DNA from 2 places in the Streptomyces sp. NPDC048411 genome. Region 2 is predicted to be linked to the other one. Evidence: riboswitches for the same ligand, from Rfam matches in the RefSeq annotation. Region 2 holds a riboswitch; the other holds the start of a gene.

Region 1 (5,111 bases), on a different contig from region 2:
GATCGTCCCGGACCCGGAACAGGCCCGCGCCCACCCCGGCACCGTCCCGGCCCTGGCCGCGCTCGCGCCGAAGGTCGCCTCCGTCGCCGTGATCACCGGCCGTCCGGCCGACGTCGCGGTCCGGCACGGCGGCTTCGCCGGGGTCCCCGGCCTCGACCACCTCGTCGTTCTCGGCCACTACGGCGCCGAACGCTGGGACGCCGTCTCCGGCACCGTCCACGCCCCCGCCCCGCACCCGGGCGTCGCCGCGGTCCGCGCCGAACTCCCCGTCCTGCTCGAACGGTTCGACACCTGGCGCGGTACCTGGATCGAGGAGAAGGGCCGGGCACTCGCCGTCCACACCCGCCGCGCCACCGACCCGCAGGCCGCGTTCGACGCGCTGCGCGGCCCGCTCGGTGCGCTCGCCGCCCGGCACGGGCTGATCGTCGAACCGGGCCGCCTGGTCCTGGAGTTGCGCCCGCCGGGCATGGACAAGGGCGTGGCGCTCGCACAGTACGTACGGGAGTTGGACGCCGAGTCCGTTCTGTACGCGGGTGACGACCTGGGCGACCTCGCCGCGTACGCCGCCGTGGAGAAGCTCCGCACCGAGGGCCCCGACGGCATCCCGGGCCTGCTTGTCTGCAGCGGCAGCGCGGAAGTGCCCGAACTGGCCGAGCGGGCCGATCTGCTGCTGAACGGCCCGGGAGCCGTCGTCGACTTCCTGGCAGCCCTGGCGCGACAGCTCTAGGTGTTCTGTCCCGGAAGCCCGGTGCGGGCCCTCATCCCGGCCACGCAGCGCAAGCGAAGCCCGGCAGCCACGCCGTGTCCGCAATCGCGGGACGGGTGCGCTCTCAAGCCTCCCGCCGCAGCGCGTCCAGCTGGTCCAGGAACCACTGCTGCGGCGGCAGCGCCACCGCCGCCGCGGCCAGCCGCTCCGTTCGCGCGGCCCGTTCGTCGTCCGCCATCGTCAAAGCCTCGTGCAGCGCCGCCGCCGTCGCGGACACGTCGTACGGGTTCACCACGACCGCGTCGCCGCCCAGCTCCTCGTACGCCCCCGCCTCCCGCGACAGCACCAGCGCGCAGCCGTGGTCGGAGACGACCGGGACCTCTTTGGCGACCAGGTTCATGCCGTCGCGGATCGGGTTGACGAGCGCCACGTCGGCCAGCCGGTACGCCCCCAGCGAGCGTGCGAAGTCGTCGTGCACATGGAGCAGGACCGGGGTCCAGTCGGCGGTCCCGTACGTCGAGTTGATCTCCTCCGCGACCCGCTGCACCTCCGCGGTGTACTCCCTGTACACCGCCAGGTCCTGCCGCGACGGATACGCGAACGCCAAATGAACCACCCGTTCGCGCCACTCCGGACGTGTGTTGAGCAGCTCCCGGTAGGCGAACAGGCCACGCACGATGTTCTTGGAGAGTTCCGTCCGGTCCACCCGCACGATCGTCTTCCGGCCGGTGCCGCCCACCTGCTCCCGCAGCGCCGCCATCCGTTCGTCCACGTCCTTCTCGTGCGCGCGCCGGCGCAGGAAGTCCGCGTCCGCGCCGAGCCCGTGCACCCCGATCCTGGTCCGGCCGGTGCCGCCCAGGATCTCCGTGCAGCAGCCGATGAACGCGTCCGCCCAGCGCCAGGTCAGGAAGGCCGCCCGGTCCGCGCCCAGGATGCCGCGCAGCAGCTGCTCGGCGATGTCGTCGGGAAGCAGGCGGAAATAGTCGACGGGCGCCCACGGGGTGTGCGAGAAGTGGCCGATCCGAAGGTCGGGGCGGAGCTCGCGGAGCATGCCGGGGACCAGTGCCAGGTGGTAGTCCTGCACCAGCACCGCCGCGCCCTCGCCCGCCTCCTGGGCGAGGGCCTCGGCGAAGGCCCGGTTGTATGTCTCGAACGACGCCCACTGCCGCCGGAACTCCGCGTCGAAGACCGGTTCCAGCGGCGTCTGGTACAGCATGTGGTGGACGAACCAGAGCACCGAGTTCGCGATGCCGTTGTACGCGTCCGCGTGGACGGCCGCGTCGATGTCGAGCATCCGTACGCCCTGCTCGGCGACCCCGCGCCGGACCGCCTCCCGGTCCCCGTCACCGAGTGCGGCACACACCCACAGTTTGTCCTTGACGGCGCTCAGCCCGGAGACGAGCCCGCCGCCGCCGCGCCTGGCGTCGAGCGATCCGTCGGTGGCCAGGGTGTACGACACCGGGCCGCGGTTGGACGCAACGAGGACCTGGGCAGCGGACTGGGCTTCGTGCTCGGAGACCATGTTGCGGAATCTAGCCCGATCGCGAACCGCCCAAACGTGCGAAGTCAGGCCACGTCAGGCCGCGCGCCGCGAAACATACTCCGTGATCTCGCACATCGGGGGCCGCTCCTCCGTGTCCACCGGATGGGTGCGCGGTACGAAGCCGTCCTCGCCCCGCTCGAACTGGGTCAGGGCCGGACGTACCAAGTGGCTGCGGGAAAGCCGGAGTTGAGCGGTGCGATAGATCGCCGCAGCCATCCGCCCCAGCGCCTGGCCGTCCTGGTGGCGGTGTCTGCGCACCCCCACGTCGACCTGTGCCAGCGCGTCCAGTCCGACGGTGTGCAGGGCGTCCACCAGGAGGCCGAGTTCCACTCCGTAACCGACGGGGAACGGCAGCCGCTCCAGCAGTGAGCGCCGCACCGCGTACTCGCCGCCGAGCGGCTGGACGAAGCCGGCCAGCTGCGGCCAGTGCAGATTGAGCAGCGGGCGGGCCACCAGTTCCGTGACGCGACCGCCCTGACCTGCGGCGTCGCCCAGGGGGCGGTCGTACATCGCCTTGACGAACTGCACCTCGGGGTCGGTGAGCAGCGGACCGACGATTCCGGAGACGAACTCCGCGGAGAAGTCCCTCAGGTCGGCGTCTATGAAGCAGACGATCTCACCGCTGGTGACCAGGAGCGAGCGCCACAGGACCTCGCCCTTGCCGGGGAGCGCGGGTATGCGCGGGAGTATCGCGTCGCGGTGCACCACCCGGGCGCCCGCCTTCCGGGCGACTTCCGCCGTGCCGTCCGTCGAGCCGGAGTCGATCACCAGCAGCTCGTCGACCAGCGGCACCTTCTCCATCAGCTCGACCCGGATCGTCTCGACGATGGCGCCGACCGTCGCCTCCTCGTTCAGGGCGGGCAGCACCACGCTCACGCTCCCGCGCAGCGGATCCCGGCTCTTGGCGGCGACGAGCCGGTCCAGCGGGCGGTCGGCTGCCGACCAGGAACGCCCGGCCAGCCAGCGTTCGACCTCTTCCAGCACGGTCGATACTCCCTGTATGTGATCCATCTCGCGGTTCGGACGACTGCCTCAACCGTCCGGGGCTTCGGTTACAGTCTTGAACAACGCGGATGACCCTCGCATGTCGGGGTCCTCCGCCAATAAATGCCTGGGTCGGTGATCCAGTGCCATAGCGCTCATCCAGAGGGACTGAGGGAACGGCCCGTTGAAGTCCCGGCAACCCTCCCGCCGACCGCGAGGTCAGGTGGGGAAGGTGCCAATTCCGTCTCGTGGCGAAATGCGCCGCGAGGAAGATGAGGAGAAAGGGCCTCGCCAGCATGGCTGCGCAGACTGTTTCAGTAAGCACCGATCCTTCCACCGGCGCCGTCGACCTCGGCCCCGCAGCGGCGCTCTCCTGCCGCGAGTGCGGAGAGCGTTTCGAGCTCGGTCCCCTGTTCGCCTGCGCGTCCTGTTTCGGGCCGCTCGAAGTGGCGTACGACCTGCCGAGCGGCTCCCCGGACGAGCTGAAGAAGCGCATCGAGGCCGGACCGGACAACATCTGGCGCTACGCGCCGCTGCTGCCCGTCCCCGCCGATGTCGCGGACAAGCCCAACATCAACCCCGGCTTCACCAAGCTGGTCAAGGCCGACAACCTTGCCCGTGAGCTGGGCGTCACCGGCGGTCTGTACGTCAAGGACGACTCCGGCAACCCGACGCACTCCTTCAAGGACCGCGTCGTCGCGATCGCCGTCGAGGCCGCCCGCGCCTTCGGTTTCACCACTCTCTCCTGCTCCTCCACCGGCAACCTCGCCGGTGCGGTCGGCGCGGCCGCTGCCCGCGCCGGCTTCCGGTCCTGCGTGTTCATCCCGCACGACCTGGAGCAGGGCAAGGTCGTCATGGCCGCGGTGTACGGCGGTGAGCTGGTCGGCATCGAGGGCAACTACGACGACGTCAACCGCTTCTGTTCGGAGCTCATCGGCGACCCGCTCGGTGAGGGCTGGGGCTTCGTCAACGTCAACCTGCGCCCGTACTACGGCGAGGGTTCCAAGACGCTCGCGTACGAGATCTGTGAGCAGCTCGGCTGGCAGCTGCCCGACCAGCTCGTCATCCCGATCGCGTCCGGCTCGCAGCTCACGAAGATCGACAAGGGTCTTCAGGAGCTGATCAAGCTCGGTCTCGTCGCGGACAAGCCGTACAAGATCTTCGGCGCCCAGGCCGAGGGCTGTTCCCCGGTTTCCACGGCCTTCAAGGCCGGTCACGACGTCGTGCGCCCGCAGAAGCCGAACACGATCGCCAAGTCCCTGGCGATCGGCAATCCGGCCGACGGTCCGTACGTCCTGGACATCGCCCGCCGCACCTGCGGCGCGGTCGAGGACGTCAACGACGAGCAGATCGTCGACGCGATCAAGCTGTTGGCCCGCACCGAGGGCATCTTCGCCGAGACGGCGGGCGGGGTGACGGTCGGTGTGACGAGGAAGCTGATCGAGGCGGGTCTGCTGGACCCGACGCTCACCACGGTCGTCCTGAACACCGGTGACGGTCTGAAGACGCTGGACGCGGTCGCCCCGACGACCGGCCCGACCGCGACCATCCGGCCCAGCCTGGACGCGTTCCGCGACGCCGGCCTCGCCAACGGCTGACCCGACCACCCGAGACGTAAGGAAGGCACCCAGATGAGCGTCAAGGTCCGTATCCCCACCATCCTGCGCACCTACACGGGCGGCCAGGCCGAGGTCCCGGCCGAGGGCTCGACCCTCTCCCAGGTCATCGAGTCGCTGGAGCGGAACCACCCGGGCATCGCCGCGCGCGTCCTGGACGACCAGGGCAAGCTCCGCCGCTTCGTGAACGTGTACGTCAACGACGACGACGTGCGCTTCGAGGGCGGCCTGGAGGCGGCCACCCCGGACGGCGCGGGCATCT
Region 2 (17,246 bases):
GGAGCTCGCCCGGCTCGGCCTCCGGCGCACCGCACTCCCCCGGGTCCTGCGGGCCGCCGCCCAGCAGGGTGCGGACCAGCGGGTGGGCGCAGAACAGTCCGTCGCGTACCCCGATGCCGTATTCGGCGGAGAGCGCCGCGGCGAAGTGCGAGCTGTTCCAGCCCTCCACCACGAAGGAGATGACGCCGACCCGCGGGGCGTCGTCACCGAACAGCGACAGCACCTTGACCTGGGGGACCTCGGCGAGGCCTGCGCGGACCCGGGTGACGAGCTGCTGCTCCCGGGCGACGAGCCGGTCGAAGCCGGCCTCGGTGAGCGCCTTGCAGGCGGAGGCGATGGAGTGGACGCCGATGACGTTGGGCGAACCGGCCTCGTGGCGGGCGGCGGTCGAATGCCACTCGACGTCCACTCCGCCGTCGGCGCGCCGGGCGACCTTCCGCGAGGCGCCGCCACCGGCGAGGTACGGCTCGGCGTCCTGCAGCCAGTCGGCGCGGCCCGCGAGGACACCGGAGCCGAACGGCGCGTACAGCTTGTGTCCGGAGAAGGCGACCCAGTCGACGTCGAGCCCGGCGATGTCCACCGGGTGGTGCGGGGCGAGCTGCGCGGCGTCGAGCACGATCCGGGCGCCGTGCGCGTGGGCGGCGGCGGCGAGCTCCTTCACCGGCCACAGCTCACCGGTGACATTGGAGGCGCCGGTGACGCAGACCAGCGCCGGTCCGATGGGACCTCCCCTGCTCGAACGGAGTTGAGAACTCGGGGAAGGGTCGCGGTCGGCGAGTGCCCGCTCCAGCGTCTCGACGGCCTCGGCCGGGGTGCGCGGGGCGTTGAGGTAGGTGACGCGGGCGTCGCGCCAGGGCAGCAGCGAGGCGTGGTGCTCGGTCTCGTACACGAAGACCTGGCAGTCGGCGGGGAGTACCGCGGCGAGCAGGTTCAGCGAGTCGGTCGTCGACCGGGTGAAGATCACCTGGTCTCCCTCGGGGCGGCAGCCGAGGAACTCCGCGACGGTCTTGCGGCTGTTCTCGAAGAGGTCCGTGGAGAGCTGCGAGAGGTAGCCGGCGCCGCGGTGGACGCTGCCGTAGTACGGGGCGTACGCGGCGACGTCGTCCCACACGCGCTGCAGGGCCGGGGCGCTGGCCGCGTAGTCGAGGGCGGCATACGTGACTTCACCACCGGTCACCAGAGGAACGGTCACATCCCGCCCGAGAACGGGCAGCGGGGTACAAATGGACTGGTCGGCGGCAGCGGTGAAGACAGACATGGCGAACTCCCGTAAGAGGCAGGCGAATTCACTGCGCCGGCGGACACGCGGCAGCGCAGGAAGAAGAAAGGGTGTGCGGAGAAGGGCCTTGGGCCCTATCGCATTCGCTTGCTCACAAGAGGCTCCTTGAGGACCAGGACCCCAGGGAGGTGACATTCAGAGATGTCGAGGGGTCCGCGCTTGCCGCAGACCTCGCTGCCTACGGCCTGGTCTTCACCCGGGGCACCCCGCCACGGACGGAGGGTTGCCGGACAGCGGGCCGGGGCCGTAGTCGCTGTCACTCATGACCTGACCAGCATCCTGCCATACGCGCGCCGACGTGCAAGGCGCAGTCCAAGATCTGGACTGCGCCCTGTGCCATGTTTCCGTACGGTCAGGTGTTGCTGACCGCCACCCAGCGCTCCAGCGCCGCCCGGGCCGCACCCGAGTCGATGGATTCGGCGGCCTTCGCCATTCCGGCGGCGAGCTGCTCGTTCAGCGTGCCCTCGCCGGGGTCCAGCGCCACCAGCGCCGCCGCCGAGTTGAGCAGCACCGCTTCGCGTACCGGACCGGTCTCGCCGGCCAGCAGCCGGCGGGCCACATCGGCGTTGTACGACGCGTCGGCGCCGCGCAGCGCCTCGACGGGCACCATCTGCAGACCAACGTCGCGCGGGTCGAACGCCTCCTCGCGCACCTCTTTGTCGCGGACCACCCAGACCCGGGAGGTCGCCGTGGTCGTCAGCTCGTCCAGACCGTCGTCGCCGCGGAAGACGAGCGCGGAGTTGCCGCGCGCCGCGAGCACGCCCGCGACGATGGGAGCCATCTTCGGATCGGCGACACCGACGGCCTGGGAGCGCACCTGCGCCGGGTTGGTGAGCGGCCCGAGGATGTTGAACGTGGTCTGCGCACCGAGCTCCTTGCGGGCCCTCGCCGCGTACCGCAGGGCGGGGTGGAACTTCACGGCGAAGCAGAAGGTGATGCCGGCTTCCTCCGCCACCGCGGCGACACGCTGCGGGGTCAGCTCCAGGTTGACGCCCAGCTTCTCCAGGACGTCGGAGGCGCCGCTGGCCGAGGAGGAGGCCCGGTTGCCGTGCTTGACGACCTTGGCGCCCGTGCCCGCGACGACGATCGCGGACATCGTGGAAATGTTGACCGTCTTGGCGAGGTCGCCGCCGGTGCCGACGATGTCGACCGTGCGGCCCGGCACGTGGATCGTGGTGGCGTGCTCGTACATCGCGCGGACGAGTCCGGTGACCTCGTCGACGGTCTCGCCCTTGGCCCGCAGGGCGACGGCGAAACCGGCGATCTGCACGTCGGTCGCCTCGCCGCTCATGATGCTGTCCATCGCCCACGCGGTGTCGTCGGCGGTGAGGTCCTCGCCACGCAGCAGCGGGTTCAGCACGCCCGGCCAGGAACGAGCCGCCACGCTGTCGCCGCCGACCGGGGTCACAACGTTCATGGTCCGCTCCTGGGGTCCACAGCCGAAAAGGGGATGCACCCCACCCTATCGAGCCCCAGAGACAGCGAAGAGCCCCGTCCATCGAATGGACGGGGCTCCCGCTGTGGCGATCAGTTCAGGTGATCAGTGGTGGCCGTGGCCGCTGGTGATCTCCTTGTACTCCTCGGCGGTGGCCTTTTCGATCTGGTTGTGCTCGCCGAAGTAGCCCTTGCTGAGCTTGGCCCGCAGCTTCTGCATCGCGGGCACCTTGCGCTCGACACCGTTCTTGTCGACCGTCGGGCCGATCTCGACCGGCTTGTACTGCTCGTGCGCGGTGAGCGTGTGCAGCTGCTCGGGACCGAGCGGCTCGTGGATCTCGACGAACTCACCGTGCGGCAGGCGCTTGATGATGCCGGACTCGCGTCCGTGCAGCACCTTCTCCTTGTCCCGGCGCTGAAGGCCGAGGCAGATCCGCTTCGTCACGATGAACGCGACGACCGGCCCCACGAAGATGAAGATCCGGACGAACCACGAGATGGCGTTCAGCGAGAGGTGGAAGTGCGTGGCCCAGAGGTCGTTGCCACCGCCGATGAAGACGATGACGTATTCGGTGATCCAGGCGACGCCGAAGGCCGTCCGGGTCGGGGCGTTGCGCGGGCGGTCCAGGATGTGGTGCTCGCGCTTGTCCCCGGTGATCCAGGACTCGACGAACGGGTAGACCGCGATGATCGCGAGCACCAGTCCGAAGGCCATCAGCGGGATGAACACGCCCAGGACGAGCGTGTGACCCCAGAGGTTGATCTCCCAGCCAGGCATCACTCGGATCAGACCCTCGGCGAAGCCCATGTACCAGTCGGGCTGGGCGCCGGTGGACACCTGGTCCGGGCGGTACGGGCCGATGGCCCAGATCGGGTTGATCGAGGCGATGCCCGCGATGATGGCGATGATGCCGAAGACCAGGAAGAAGAAGCCTCCCGCCTTCGCCATGTACACCGGCAGCAGCGGCATGCCGACGACGTTCTTGTTCGTCCGGCCGGGACCCGCGAACTGCGTGTGCTTGTGGTAGAAGACCAGGATCAGGTGCGCCACCAGCAGGCCGAGCATGATGCCCGGCAGCAGCAGGATGTGGATCGAGTAGAACCGGCCGACGAAGTCGTGACCGGGGAACTCCCCGCCGAACAGGAACATCGAGATGTACGTGCCGACGATCGGCATCGACAGGATCGCGCCCTGGGTGAAGCGGACACCCGTACCGGAGAGCAGGTCGTCCGGGAGCGAGTAGCCGGTGAAGCCGGTGAACATACCCAGCACGAACAGCAGGAAGCCGAACAGCCAGTTGATCTCACGCGGCTTGCGGAACGCACCCGTGAAGAAGACGCGCATCATGTGCACAAACATGCCGGCCAGGAAGATCAGCGCGGCCCAGTGGTGGATCTGGCGGACCAGGAGACCACCGCGGACGTCGAAGCTGATGTCCAGCGTCGAGGCGTAGGCCTCGGACATCCGGATGCCCTGCATCGGCTCGTACGAGCCGTGATACACGACTTCGTTCATGCTCGGGTGGAAGAACAGCGTCAGATACACACCCGTGAGGATGATGATAATGAAGCTGTAGAGGGCTACTTCACCGAGCATGAAGGACCAGTGGTCCGGGAAGATCTTGCGCATGTTGGCCTTGGCCAGGGAGTAGATCCCGAGCCGGCCGTCCGCCCAGTCGGCCACCCGCTCACCGGCGGGCGCCTTGCGCTTGGTGTCGGTCACAGTACTCATCCGCGCTCCCAGAAGGCAGGACCGACGGGCTCTTCGAAGTCACCGAGCGCTTCGAGGTTGCCCTCGGCGTTCACACCGATCCGCAGCTGCGGAAGGGCGTGACCGGCCGGACCGAAGATGACGCGGGCGCCGTCGGAGAGGTCGAAGGTGGACTGGTGGCACGGGCAGAGCACGTGGTGCGTCTGCTGCTCGTACAGGCTGATCGGGCAGCCGACGTGGGTGCAGATCTTCGAGAAGGCCACGATGCCCTCGTGGGCCCACTCGCGCTCGCGCTTGTCCTTGATGTTCTCCGGCTGGATACGGATGATCATCAGAGCGGCCTTGGCGATCTGGTTCTGGAAGTCCTCCGCGTCCTCGTTCAGGCCCTCGGGCATGGCGAAGGTCAGCGAACCGACGGCGACGTCCTCGGGACGCAGCGGCAGCATCGTGTTCATGTTGATGAGCTGCTTGCCCTTGGCCCACAGGGTGTTGCGGAGCTTCTTCTCCGGCAGCGGACCGAGGTCGCGCAGCAGCATCACACCGGAGAGCGGCACCAGGGCCAGCGCACCGAACATGGTGTTGCGGATCAGCTTGCGCCGGCCGAGCGCGGACTCCTCGGCGCCGGCCGCGAAGTCGGCGAGAACCTTCGCCTTGACCTCGGGCTCGGCCGCGATGGCGTGGCGGTCGTCAGCCACCTCCACGTCGGACATCAGCGTACGCGCCCAGTGGACGGCGCCCGCTCCGATCGCGAAGAGGGCCACACCCAGGGTCAGACCCAGGGAGAAGTTGAGCGCGCTCACGTGGCCGAACGGCCAGATGTACACGATCTCGTCGACCGGGAAGATGACGTACGAGGCGATGAAGCCGACCGTCGCCACCATGGACAGCAGGAACAGGAGCGCGACCGTGCGCTCCGACCGCCTCGCGGCCCGTTCGTCGATGTCCTGGATGCGCGGCCTGTGGGCCGGCAGCCCCGGGTCTGCGAACGGGTCGTCCGCGACCTCTACCGCGGTGTGCGCGGTGCCCTGCTCAGCAGGCAGGTTCTCTTCTGGAATCTCTTGGCTACTCATGACTTCTTGGCCTTAGCGGTGTGGGCCGCGACCCAAACGGCAACTGCGATCAGTGCGCCGAGACCGAAGATCCAGGCGAACAGACCCTCGCTGACCGGACCGAGCCCGCCCAGCTTGAGGCCACCAGGGGTCTCGGACTCGGCGCTGTTCACGGTCTTGATGTACGCGATGATGTCCCGCTTCTGCTGCGAGGGCATCGTCGTGTCGGGGAAGGACGGCATGTTCTGCGGGCCGGTCTGCATGGCCTCGTACACGTGCTTCGGTTCCACGCCCTCAAGGCTGGGCGCGTACTTGCCCTTCGACAGCGCACCGCCCTCGCCGGTGAAGTTGTGGCACTGCGCGCAGTTGGTACGGAACAGCTCGCCACCCTTGGCGATGTCCGCACCATCAGGGTTGACCTGGTCCTTGGTCGGCACGATCGGGCCGGCGCCGAGCGACGCGACGTACGCCGCGAGCTGGTCGATCTCGGCCTGGGTGTAGATGACCTTCTTCTTCGGTACCTGGGCACCCGGCTGCTGCGCCGGCATACGGCCGGTGCCGACCTGGAAGTCGACGGCGGCGGAGCCCACACCGACCAGGCTCGGCCCGTCGGTGGTGCCCTGACCGCCGGTTCCGTGGCAGCTGGCGCAACCGACGGAGTACAGCTTCTTGCCCTCATCAATGGCGAGGGACTGGGCGGTGTCGTCGGCCTGCGCCTTACTCGCGGGCGCAAACGCGGCGTACAGCCCCCCAGTGGCCGCCAGCGCGAGGAGTAGTACGACGACCGCCGCCAACGGATGGCGTCGTCGTGCGGAGAGCTTTTTCACGGATTACCCCGGTGTCAGGATCTTCTGCGTCGATGCTGGATGTGGTTCGGGTTCGAGCCCGGTTACTTGATCATGTAGATCGTGGCGAAGAGGCCGATCCACACGACATCGACGAAGTGCCAGTAATAGGACACGACGATGGCGGCGGTCGCCTGTTCGTGGGTGAACCTCTTGGCTGCGTATGTCCTGCCCAGAACGAGCAGGAAGGCGATGAGACCGCCTGTCACATGCAGACCGTGGAAGCCGGTGGTCAGGTAGAACACCGAGCCGTACGGGTCGGAGGACAGCGAGAGGCCGTCCTTCTTCACCAGCTCGGTGTACTCCAGGACCTGGCCTCCGATGAAGATCGCACCCATCACGAAAGTGATCACGAACCAGGCACGGAGCTTCTTCACATCGCCCCGCTCCGCGGCAAAGACGCCGAGCTGGCAGGTGAGGGAGGAGAGCACCAGGATCGTGGTGTTCGTCGCCGAGAACGGGAAGTTCAGGGCCGAAGCCATTTCCTTCCAGTGGTCGGGACCCATCACCGATCGCAGGGTGAAGTACATCGCGAAGAGGGCCGCGAAGAACATCAGCTCGGAACTCAACCAGATGATGGTTCCGACGCTGGTGAGGTTCGGTCGATTGACCGACGGGTGCGCGTGCCCGGTTTCTACTGTCGTTGCTGTCGCCACGACCGACATTATGTCGGTCGCTTATCCCGCCCTCACTCCGGGGGGTGCCGTTCGGTGTGTCAGCAGGGTGTGTCCTCCCCGAACGGCCCATCGAATCCGCGTCATTACCGGTGCTGACAGGCTGTCCGCCGGAGTACGATCCGCGCATCGGTTCATGCCCCGAGAGCCCCGAAGACACAGATGTCACGGAGGAACAATGCAGCCGACCGCCACGGTCCTGGTCTACAGCGACGATGCCAACACCCGTGAGCAGGTGAGGCTGGCCGCCGGTCGCAGGCCTGCGGCGGACGTGCCACCGCTGGAGTTCGTGGAGTGCGCCACCCTGCCCGCCGTCCTGACCGCTCTGGAGAGCGGTGGCATCGACGTGTGCGTGCTGGACGGCGAGACGGCCCCGGCGGGCGGCATGGGCGTCTGCCGGCAGATCAAGGACGAGGTCTTCCGCTGTCCGCCGGTGCTCTTGCTGATCGGGCGCCCTCAGGACGCCTGGCTGGCCACCTGGAGCCGTGCGGACGCCGCGGTGACCCTTCCGGTCGAGCCGGTCGAGTTCGCGGACGCCCTGGCCGCCCTGCTGCGCAACAGGCTCTGCGCGGACGCCTGACCGGCCCTGGTGCCGCCGCGGCGGCACCCGCGGCTCTCCATGTCCCACCGAGGGGCAGCGCACTCCCCTGGCCGGTCAGACCTCGGGGCGCAGGCGCGCCGCCTGGATCGTGTCCGAGCGGTCCGGCGTGGTGCTGTTCTGCAGGGCGCTGCCCTTCTGCCAGTTGGCCCAGGACAGGTTCCAGTCGCCGTAGCCGTTGTCGAACGGTGTCATCGTCGCACCCTGGCTGCCGACGACCTTGACGATGTCCCCCTCGCGCACGGTGTTGAAGAACCACGCGGCCTCACTGGTGCTCATGCCCGTGCAGCCGTGGCTGACGTTCGCGAGCCCCTGTGAGCCGACGGACCAGGGGGCCGCGTGCACGTATTCGCCGCTCCAGGTGACGCGGGTCGCGTAGTAGACCTGCAGGTCGTACGAGTCGGATGAGCCTGCCGCGATGCCGATCGTCTCCCCGCGCATGCGTACGGAGTACTCCTTGCTCAGCACGACCTTGATGCCGTTGCGGGTGGCGAAGCCGGGCCTGCCGGTGGTCACCGGAATGGTCTTGATCACTCGTCCGTTGCGCTTGACCGTCATGGAGTGCGTGGAGGCGTCGGTGATGGCCTCTATGCGGTCGCCGGTAGTGATCTTCAACGCCTTCGCGGGAGCCCCGTACAGCGTCTTGGTGACCTTGATGCCCGCCAAGGTGCTGGTGGCCTCGATGGTGGCCCTGGCGGGCCAGTACTCCTGCGGGCGGTAGTGCAGGGTCTTGTCGTCGACCCAGTACCAGGAACCCGGCACGGAGGGCGTGGACCGGACCTTCAGGGAGCGTTCCACGGTGGCCCTGGCGGCCTTGTCCCTGACCGGAGCGCTGAGTACCGCCGTAATGGGCTGTCCGACGCCGTAGGTGCCTGCCTGCGGGCCGAAGGCGACCTTCAGGAACTTCTTCGCCGAGGCCGTCTCGAAAGCGAGCGTACGGGCGCCCGGGGCGCCGTCGCCGTTCTCGACGCTGACCTTGACGGTGTATCGGGTGCCCGCGGCGAGCGGGGCGGTGGAGTGCCAGCGGCTCCCGTCGGCGGCGAGTTCACCCGCGAGATGGTGTCCGGCCGTGTCCACGGCCGTCACGTCCGTGATCCGGCCGTCGTCACCCGTGACGGTGACTTCGAGGGGCTTGTCGGGATCAGCCTTCTTGCCACCCTCCGGGGTGTTGAAGGAGATCTCGTCCGCCGCGTCGTACGGCTGCGCGGACAGCGGATGACCATCGGGCCCACCACAGGCGGTCGCCCCTGCAACCAGGGTCACGACCAGCAGTGTGCAGCTCGCTACGGGCCGGAAGCGCGGCGTGAGGTTCATGAACCCACGCTAAGAAGATTCATCAGTTTCAGCGCGTCGGGTGACTGCAAACGGGGGGCCCGCACTTCTCGTGGAGGAGAAGTGCGGGCCCCCCGTCAGGTGGAGCTGTGTCACCGGTGGAGCGGTGTCACTGGGTGCGGTTCTCACCGCGGTAGTACTCGAAGACCCAGCCGAACAGACCGATCATGACGATCGGGGCCGAGAAGTAGAGCAGCCACCATCCGAAGATGATTCCCAGGAAGGCCAGGGAGCCACCGATGGCCAGTGACAGCGGCTGCCAGCTGTGCGGGGAGAAGAACCCCACCTCGCCGGCCTCGTCCGCGACATCGGCTTCCTTGTTGTCCTGAGCCATCGCGTCGACGCGCTGCGCCGTGAAGGCCAGGTAGAAGCCGATCATGACGCTCAGACCGAAGCCCAGGACCAGCGCGGTGGTACCGGCCGGCTCCTTCGACCACACGCCATAGGTGATTGCCATGGCGAGGATGAAGACGCTCAGCCAGAGGAACATCTTGCCCTGGATCTTCACTTGCCGGCCTCCTTGCCACCAGCGAGGGCCTTGTCAGCCTCGAAGTGGTGCTCCAGCTGTTCGAGCGCCGAGATCTCCGGGTGGTGCAGGTCGAACGCCGGGGATTCGGAGCGGATCCGCGGCAGGGTGAGGAAGTTGTGCCGCGGCGGCGGGCAGGAGGTTGCCCACTCCAGCGAACGGCCGTAGCCCCACGGGTCGTCGACCTCGATCTTCTTGCCGTACTTGGCGGTCTTCCACACGTTGTAGAAGAACGGCAGCATCGACAGTCCGAGGAGGAACGAGGAGATCGTCGAGATCGTGTTCAGCAGGGTGAAGCCGTCGGCGGCGAGGTAGTCCGCGTAACGACGCGGCATACCCTCCGCGCCGAGCCAGTGCTGCACCAGGAACGTGCCGTGGAAGCCCACGAACAGCGTCCAGAACGTGATCTTGCCGAGCCGCTCGTCCAGCATCTTGCCGGTGAACTTCGGCCACCAGAAGTGGAATCCGGAGAACATCGCGAAGACCACGGTGCCGAAGATGACGTAGTGGAAGTGCGCGACGACGAAGTACGAGTCCGAGACGTGGAAGTCCATCGGCGGCGAGGCCAGGATGACGCCGGTCAGACCACCGAAGGTAAAGGTGACCAGGAAGCCGACGGCCCAGAGCATCGGTGTCTCGAAGGACAGCGATCCCTTCCACATCGTGCCGATCCAGTTGAAGAACTTCACACCGGTCGGTACCGCGATGAGGAACGTCATGAACGAGAAGAACGGCAACAGCACACCGCCGGTGACGTACATGTGGTGAGCCCACACGGTCACGGACAGGCCCGCGATGGCGATCGTGGCGCTGACCAGGCCGATGTAGCCGAACATCGGCTTCCGGCTGAACACCGGGATCACTTCGGAGATGATTCCGAAGAATGGCAAGGCGATGATGTACACCTCTGGATGGCCGAAGAACCAGAAGAGGTGTTGCCAGAGCAGCGCGCCGCCATTGGCCGCGTCGAACACATGCGCACCGAACTTGCGGTCCGCCTCCAGCGCGAAGAGCGCGGCGGCGAGCACCGGGAAGGCCAGCAGGACCAGCACACCGGTCAGCAGGACGTTCCACACGAAGATCGGCATCCGGAACATCGTCATGCCGGGTGCACGCATGCAGATGATCGTGGTGATGAAGTTGACCGAACCGAGGATCGTGCCGAAGCCGGAGAAGGCCAGACCCATGATCCACATGTCGGCGCCGACACCCGGCGAACGGACGGCGTCCGAGAGCGGGGAGTAGGCGAACCAGCCGAAGTCCGCCGCACCCTGCGGGGTGAGGAAGCCGGCCACCGCGATGATCGAGCCGAAGAGGTACAGCCAGTACGCAAACATGTTCAGCCGCGGGAACGCCACGTCGGGCGCGCCGATCTGCAGCGGCATGATCCAGTTCGCGAACCCGGCGAACAGCGGCGTCGCGAACATCAGCAGCATGATCGTGCCGTGCATCGTGAACGCCTGGTTGAACTGCTCGTTCGACATGATCTGCGTGCCGGGACGGGCCAGCTCGGCGCGCATGAAGAGCGCCAGCAGACCGCCGATGCAGAAGAACGCGAACGACGTGACCAGGTACATCGTGCCGATCGTCTTGTGGTCAGTGGTGGTCAACCACTTGACGACGACGTTTCCCGGCTGCTTCAGGCGGGCCGGCAGCTCGTCCTCGTACGAGTCGTCTGCTGCCGCGGCACCCTGAGGTTCATTGAGGATGCTCACAGTTTGTTCGTCTCCGCATTCCTGGCCGGCTTCGTCTGCTCGATACCGGCCGGCACGTAGCCCGTCTGGCCCTTCTTGGCCAGCTCCTTGAGGTGCGCCTGGTAGCGCTCCGGGGAGACGACCTTGACGTTGAAGAGCATCCGGGAGTGGTCGACGCCGCAGAGCTCGGCGCACTTGCCCTTGAAGGTGCCCTCCTGGTTGGGAGTCACCTCGAAGGAGTTGGTGTGGCCCGGAATGACGTCCTGCTTCATGAGGAACGGCACCACCCAGAAGGAGTGGATGACGTCACGCGAAGTCAGCACGAAGCGGACCTTCTCGCCCTTCGGCAGCCACAGGGTCGGACCCGGGTTGCCGTTCTGCGGGTTCCGGGTTCCCGGGATGCCGACGTCGTAGACGCCTTCCGCACCCTCGGGGAAGTCCTTCCGGAGCCGGTCGGGGATGGCGTCGAGCTCCTTGGGGATCTCTCGGCCCGTGGAGGCCAAGCCGTCCACGTTCTCGATGTAGTTGAAGCCCCAGCTCCACTGGAAGCCGACCACGTTGACGGTGTGGGCGGGCTTCGGGGAGAGCGTGAGGAGCTTCGATTCGTCGCGCGCGGTGAAGTAGAACAACACCGAGACGATGATGAGAGGGACCACGGTGTACAGCGCCTCGATGGGCATGTTGTACCGGGTCTGCGGAGGTACCTCCACCTTGGTGCGGCTGCGCCGGTGGAAGATGACACTCCACAGGATCAGGCCCCAGACCAGCACACCCGTGGCGAGCGCTGCCGCCCACGAGCCCTGCCAGAGGGAAAGGATCCGTGGTGCCTCTTCCGTTACCGGCGTGGGCATACCAAGGCGGGGAAAGTCCTTGTATGTGCAACCGGTGGCGGTCGCCAGGATCAGGCCCGCAGTCAGCACCTGCGGCAGCTTCCGCCGCATCGGGCGCCGCGACGAGCGGTCGGAGCCGTTGGGACTCACGTAGCGCCTTCCCGAGAGTCTCGCCCGCGTGTTCGGCGCGGCCGTCTGTCTGGTCGGTCGCCGCCCTGACGCGGGCAGGGGTTTGGATGTTTATGCGGACCAAACCCTACTGGACGCCATTTGGGGTCGCGCGGGGAGGGTGCCCAACGCGCCGCCCGACACCCCGAAGGGGTGGAATCCGGGCCTCCGGCCGCCATCTGACGGGCCCTCCCCTGACTGCGTGAGCGGCCCGTGCGGAGGCGGCGGCAGGCGCGAGCCAGTTCCGTGACCGGCAGTGTTTGCCCGACGGGGCAGAGCTTGCCGGGAGGGGCACTAGCGTGGACATGTGCCCTACTTCGATGCCGCATCCTCCGCACCTCTGCACCCCGTAGCCCGCCAGGCGCTGCTTGCCGCACTGGACGAGGGCTGGGCCGACCCGGCCCGCCTCTACCGGGAGGGGCGGCGGGCCCGGCTGCTGCTGGACGCGGCCCGGGAGGCCGCCGCGGAGGCGGTGGGATGCCGCCCGGACGAGCTGGCCTTCACCTCGTCGGGAACCCGGGCGGTGCACTCAGGAATTTCCGGAGCCCTCGCCGGGCGTCGGCGTGTCGGCCGCCATCTGGTGGTCTCGGCGGTCGAACACTCGTCGGTGCTCCATTCGGCCGCCGCCCATGAGGCTCAGGGCGGGATGTTCACCGAGGTGCCGGTGGGCCGGGCGGGGGCGGTGAGCGCGGCGGCGTACGGGGAGGCCCTGCGCGAGGACACCGCGTTGGCCTGCCTGCAGTCCGCCAACCACGAGGTCGGTACGGAGCAGCCGGTGGCCGAGGTCGCGGAGGCCTGCCGGGCGGCGGGCGTACCGCTGCTGGTGGACGCCGCGCAGTCGCTGGGCTGGGGCCCGGTGCCGGGCGGCTGGTCGCTGCTGGCGGCCAGTGCCCACAAGTGGGGCGGGCCCTCGGGGGTGGGGCTGCTCGCCGTACGCAAGGGAGTCCGGTTCGCGCCCCAGGGCGCGGCGGACGAACGGGAGTCGGGGCGGGCCGCCGGGTTCGAGAACATCCCGGCCGTCGTGGCGGCGGCGGCGTCGTTGCGGGCCGTCCGGGCCGAGGCAGCGGCGGAGTCCGTACGGCTGCGGGCGCTGGTGGACCGGATTCGAGCCACAGTGGGCTCGGTCGTGCCCGATGTGGAGGTGGTCGGCGATCCGGTGCGGCGGCTGCCGCACCTGGTGACCTTCTCCTGTCTCTATGTCGACGGGGAGACACTCCTCCACGAACTGGACCGTGAGGGATTTTCCGTGTCGTCCGGTTCGTCCTGCACGAGCAGCACGCTCACGCCGAGCCATGTGCTGAAGGCGATGGGAGTGCTGTCGGAGGGCAACGTCCGGGTGTCCCTGCCGGCCGGCACCACGGAGGAGGACGTCGACCGCTTCCTCCGGGTGCTGCCGGGGGTGGTGGCAGGGGTACGGGAGAGGCTGGGCGCACCTGTCCCCCCCGCCCCCTCCCCCGCGACGGCCGCGTCCCTGGTGGTCGACTCGCTGGGGAAGCGGTGCCCGATCCCGGTGATCGAACTCGCAAAGGTGATCGGAGAGGTGCCGGTGGGCGGGACGGTGACCGTGCTCTCCGACGACGAGGCTGCGCGGCTGGACATCCCCGCGTGGTGCGAGATGCGGGAGCAGGAGTACGTCGGTGAGGAGCCGGCGGACCGGGGCTCGGCCTATGTGGTCCGCCGGCTTTCGTAGCCTGCCCGGATCAGCGCAGGTGGGCGCGGACCTCTGCGGCGGCGTCGTGACCGTACGCCTTGGTGAAGCGGTCCATGAAGTGGGTGCGGCGCAGGGTGTATTCCTGGGTGCCGACCGTCTCGATGACCAGCGTGGCGAGCATGCAGCCGACCTGCGCTGCGCGCTCCAGGCTGACGCCCCAGGCGAGGCCTGAGAGGAAACCGGCGCGGAAGGCGTCACCGACACCGGTCGGGTCCGCCTTCGTCTCCTCCTCCGGGCAGCCGACCTCGATGGTCTCCTGACCGGCCTGCTCGATCCGGACGCCGCGGGCTCCGAGCGTGGTGACGCGGTAGCCGACCTTGCCGAGGATCTCCTCGTCGGTCCAGCCGGTCTTGGACTCGATGAGCCCCTTCTCGTACTCGTTGGAGAAGAGGTACATGGCCCCGTCGAGGAGGATCCGGATCTCGTCGCCGTCCATCCGCGCGATCTGCTGCGAGAAGTCGGCGGCGAACGCGATGCCCCGGGAGCGGCACTCCTCGGTGTGGCGGAGCATCGCCTCCGGGTCGTCGGCGCCGATCGAGACGAGGTCGAGACCGCCGACGCGGTCGGCGACGGCCTTCAGCTCGATCAGCCGGGCCTCGCTCATCGCGCCCGTGTAGAAGGAGCCGATCTGGTTGTGGTCGGCGTCCGTCGTGCAGACGAAACGGGCGGTGTGCAGGACCTCGGAGATCCGCACCGAACCGGTGTCGACGCCGTGCCGGTCGAGCCAGGCACGGTACTCGTCGAAGTCGGAGCCCGCGGCGCCGACCAGGATCGGGTCGGTACCGAGCAGGCCCATGCCGAAGCAGATGTTGGCGGCGACACCGCCCCGGCGCACATCGAGGTTGTCGACCAGGAAGGAGAGCGAGACCGTGTGCAGCTGATCGGCGACCAGCTGGTCGGCGAAACGGCCGGGGAAGGTCATGAGGTGATCGGTGGCGATGGAGCCAGTGACTGCGATGCGCACGGGAAGACTGCTCCTGCAGGGGTCGGGGGGAACGGGTGTCTGCGTTCCCGGGACGGCGTGACAGTTCACGCTACCCGTTCGCCGTACTCGCCCTGAAGGGGAAAAACTACCCGATAGTAGGTCTTTTATCCTGAGGCCTGCGGTGCCTACGGTGCGGACATGCCGAACAACATCGCCCCGCGTGAGTCCGAGATCAGCCTGGCCGAGCTGCGCGGTGACTGCGCACGGATGGCTCCGCACTGGGTCGTACCCGCCAAGGCCGCCCCCGCCCCTGTCGCGCCGTCCCTGATTCATGGTGTCACCGTTCCGGACGCGTCCGCACGGCTGATCGACGCGATGTCCGAGTACGGCGACTGACGGCCGCAACCGCTCACTTCCGGCGCCCTCGGGGAACCGGGTGCCCTCCTGCTCCGTCCCACCCCTGTCCGCACTCGCGGGACAGGCGATGGCCGTGCGACGGTCATAGTGACGGCAACGCAGTCGAAGGAGCGATCCGGTGAGCACCGAGCGACCCGACAACGACGTGACTGCCCCCCGGCGGCGGCGGTCGCCGCTGGCCGTGGCCTCGGTGGCGGCAGCGGTGCTGCTCGCCGGGGGCGGCAGCGCGTACTGGGCTGCCGCGGACGGCGGCAGCAGCAGCCGCGCGGGCAGCAGTGACCGCACGCCTCCCCTGCTCGCGCTCGACGAGGGTGCGTCAAGCCCGACGGCACCCCAGGAGGGTATCGCCCCGGGCGAGCCCGACCCCAGCGGTGACGGCGTGGTCTACCGCCCGTCCGGCAAGCTGCCCGACGGCCCGGCCAAGGCCGCCGTCCACCGCGCGAAGGGCACGGTCTCCGCGGCGGAGGTGACCCGGCTGGCGAAGGTTCTGGGCCTGGAGGGCACCCCGCGGGCCGAGGGCGCGGCCTGGAAGGTGGGGTCCGACGGGGACGGCTCGGGTCCGGTCCTGCGTGTGAACAAGCAGGCGCCGGGCACCTGGTCCTTCGCCCGCTTCGGCTCCGGCGGAACGGACAACTGCCGCAGCACGACGGCGTGTGCGGGCAAGGACGTGGCGCCGGGCGGCACGGAATCGCCGGTGAGCGAGAACGCCGCCAAGGCCGCCGCCGTGCCCGTGCTGAAGGCGGCGGGCCAGGACGGTGCCGCCCTCGACGCGTCCCAACTCATGGGCTCGGTAAGGGTAGTGAACGCGAACCCAGTGGTGGGCGGGCTGCCCACGTACGGCTGGGCGACCGGGATCCAGGTAGGGCCGGACGGTCAAGTAGTCGGCGGCAGCGGGCAGTTGAAGAGCCTGGAGAAAGGCGCGGAGTATCCGGTGATCAGCGCGGACGATGCGCTGAAGCAGCTGAACAAGGCCGGCCGCTCGGCCGCTTCGCGGAGCGACGTCGGCGGGTGCGCCACCTCCGTACCGCTGGAGGAGGGCGAACCGAAGTCGTCGGCTGTCAGGTGCGGGACACGGACGGGAGCAGAGCGGGAGACGACGACCGTGACGGTCGACAAGGCGGTTTTCAGCCTTGCGATGCGGTACGTGGACGGCGAGCAGACGCTCGTACCGTCGTGGCTCTTCTCGGTGCGGCCGGCAGCTGGCGGGACGGGCAAGACGGTGGCGCAGGTCGCGGTGGACCCGGACTCGCTGGCGAAGCCTTCCAAGGACCCGAGGCCGGATCCGGGCACGGGGGACGCGTCCCGGTCCACGCATCAGCTGACCTCGTACACCGCGGACGGCCGGACGCTGAGGGTGACGTTCTGGGGCGGGGTGTGCAGTACGTACGCGGCCAGCGCGACCGAGAGCGCGGACGCGGTACGGGTGACGATCACCGAGTCGACCCCGGACCCGAAGAAGGTCTGCATCATGATCGCCAAGGAGTTGACGCGGACGGTGACGCTGGACGCCCCGCTGGGTGACCGGAAGGTGCTCGACGCGGCGGGCGGCACGGTGCCGCGCGGCTAGGGCGTGTGTCGAAAGTAGCGTCGTCCGCCCGTAGGGCGGGCCAGGCTGCGTCTGGTGCGTGCGATCGCAAGGCGGAGGGTCGTCCCGATACTGGGCACGTGACGTCGGTGGCAGTCGGGTGATCGACGCCCGACATGACTGAAGGCGGCGGTCCCCGGAATCCGGGGGCCGCCGCCTTCGTCAGGCACTGCTGCCCGATACCGCCTTCGCGACTTAGCTGAAGGAGTCGCCGCAGGCGCAGGAGCCCGTGGCGTTCGGGTTGTCGATCGTGAAGCCCTGCTTCTCGATGGTGTCGACGAAGTCGATGGAGGCACCACCCAGGTACGGAGCGCTCATCCGGTCGGTGACGACCTTGACGCCGTCGAAGTCCTTCACGACGTCGCCGTCGAGCGAACGCTCGTCGAAGAAGAGCTGGTAGCGCAGGCCCGAGCAACCGCCGGGCTGAACGGCGACGCGCAGCGCCAGGTCGTCACGGCCTTCCTGCTC

What was found. Region 2 has a riboswitch for S-adenosylmethionine ahead of AB0915_RS29690 (aminotransferase class V-fold PLP-dependent enzyme). Riboswitches for the same ligand answer to the same signal wherever they lie in the genome.
Region 1: it holds a riboswitch for S-adenosylmethionine, as region 2 does, so the genes downstream of both, thrC (threonine synthase) here and AB0915_RS29690 (aminotransferase class V-fold PLP-dependent enzyme) in region 2, are expected to answer to the same signal.

Annotation. Positions count from the first base shown of each region.
Region 1 is NZ_JBEZKL010000243.1:412-5,522, forward strand. Features, by position in the region: gene otsB (trehalose-phosphatase) at 1-727, shown strand, start outside; gene AB0915_RS38050 (trehalose-6-phosphate synthase) at 831-2,228, opposite strand; gene AB0915_RS38055 (glucosyl-3-phosphoglycerate synthase) at 2,283-3,233, opposite strand; SAM riboswitch class I at 3,386-3,512, shown strand; gene thrC (threonine synthase) at 3,530-4,831, shown strand; gene AB0915_RS38065 (MoaD/ThiS family protein) at 4,865-5,111, shown strand, end outside.
Region 2 is NZ_JBEZKL010000113.1:6,195-23,440, reverse strand. Features, by position in the region: gene AB0915_RS29690 (aminotransferase class V-fold PLP-dependent enzyme) at 1-1,258, opposite strand, end outside; SAM riboswitch class IV at 1,430-1,547, opposite strand; gene trpD (anthranilate phosphoribosyltransferase) at 1,632-2,696, opposite strand; gene AB0915_RS29680 (ubiquinol-cytochrome c reductase cytochrome b subunit) at 2,820-4,445, opposite strand; gene AB0915_RS29675 (Rieske 2Fe-2S domain-containing protein) at 4,442-5,494, opposite strand; gene AB0915_RS29670 (c-type cytochrome) at 5,491-6,300, opposite strand; gene AB0915_RS29665 (heme-copper oxidase subunit III) at 6,363-6,983, opposite strand; gene AB0915_RS29660 (hypothetical protein) at 7,171-7,572, shown strand; gene AB0915_RS29655 (Ig-like domain-containing protein) at 7,648-8,904, opposite strand; gene AB0915_RS29650 (cytochrome c oxidase subunit 4) at 9,032-9,430, opposite strand; gene ctaD (cytochrome c oxidase subunit I) at 9,427-11,163, opposite strand; gene coxB (cytochrome c oxidase subunit II) at 11,160-12,122, opposite strand; gene AB0915_RS29635 (aminotransferase class V-fold PLP-dependent enzyme) at 12,448-13,830, shown strand; gene AB0915_RS29630 (carbohydrate kinase family protein) at 13,841-14,815, opposite strand; gene AB0915_RS29625 (hypothetical protein) at 14,975-15,172, shown strand; gene AB0915_RS29620 (hypothetical protein) at 15,312-16,760, shown strand; gene erpA (iron-sulfur cluster insertion protein ErpA) at 16,974-17,246, opposite strand, start outside.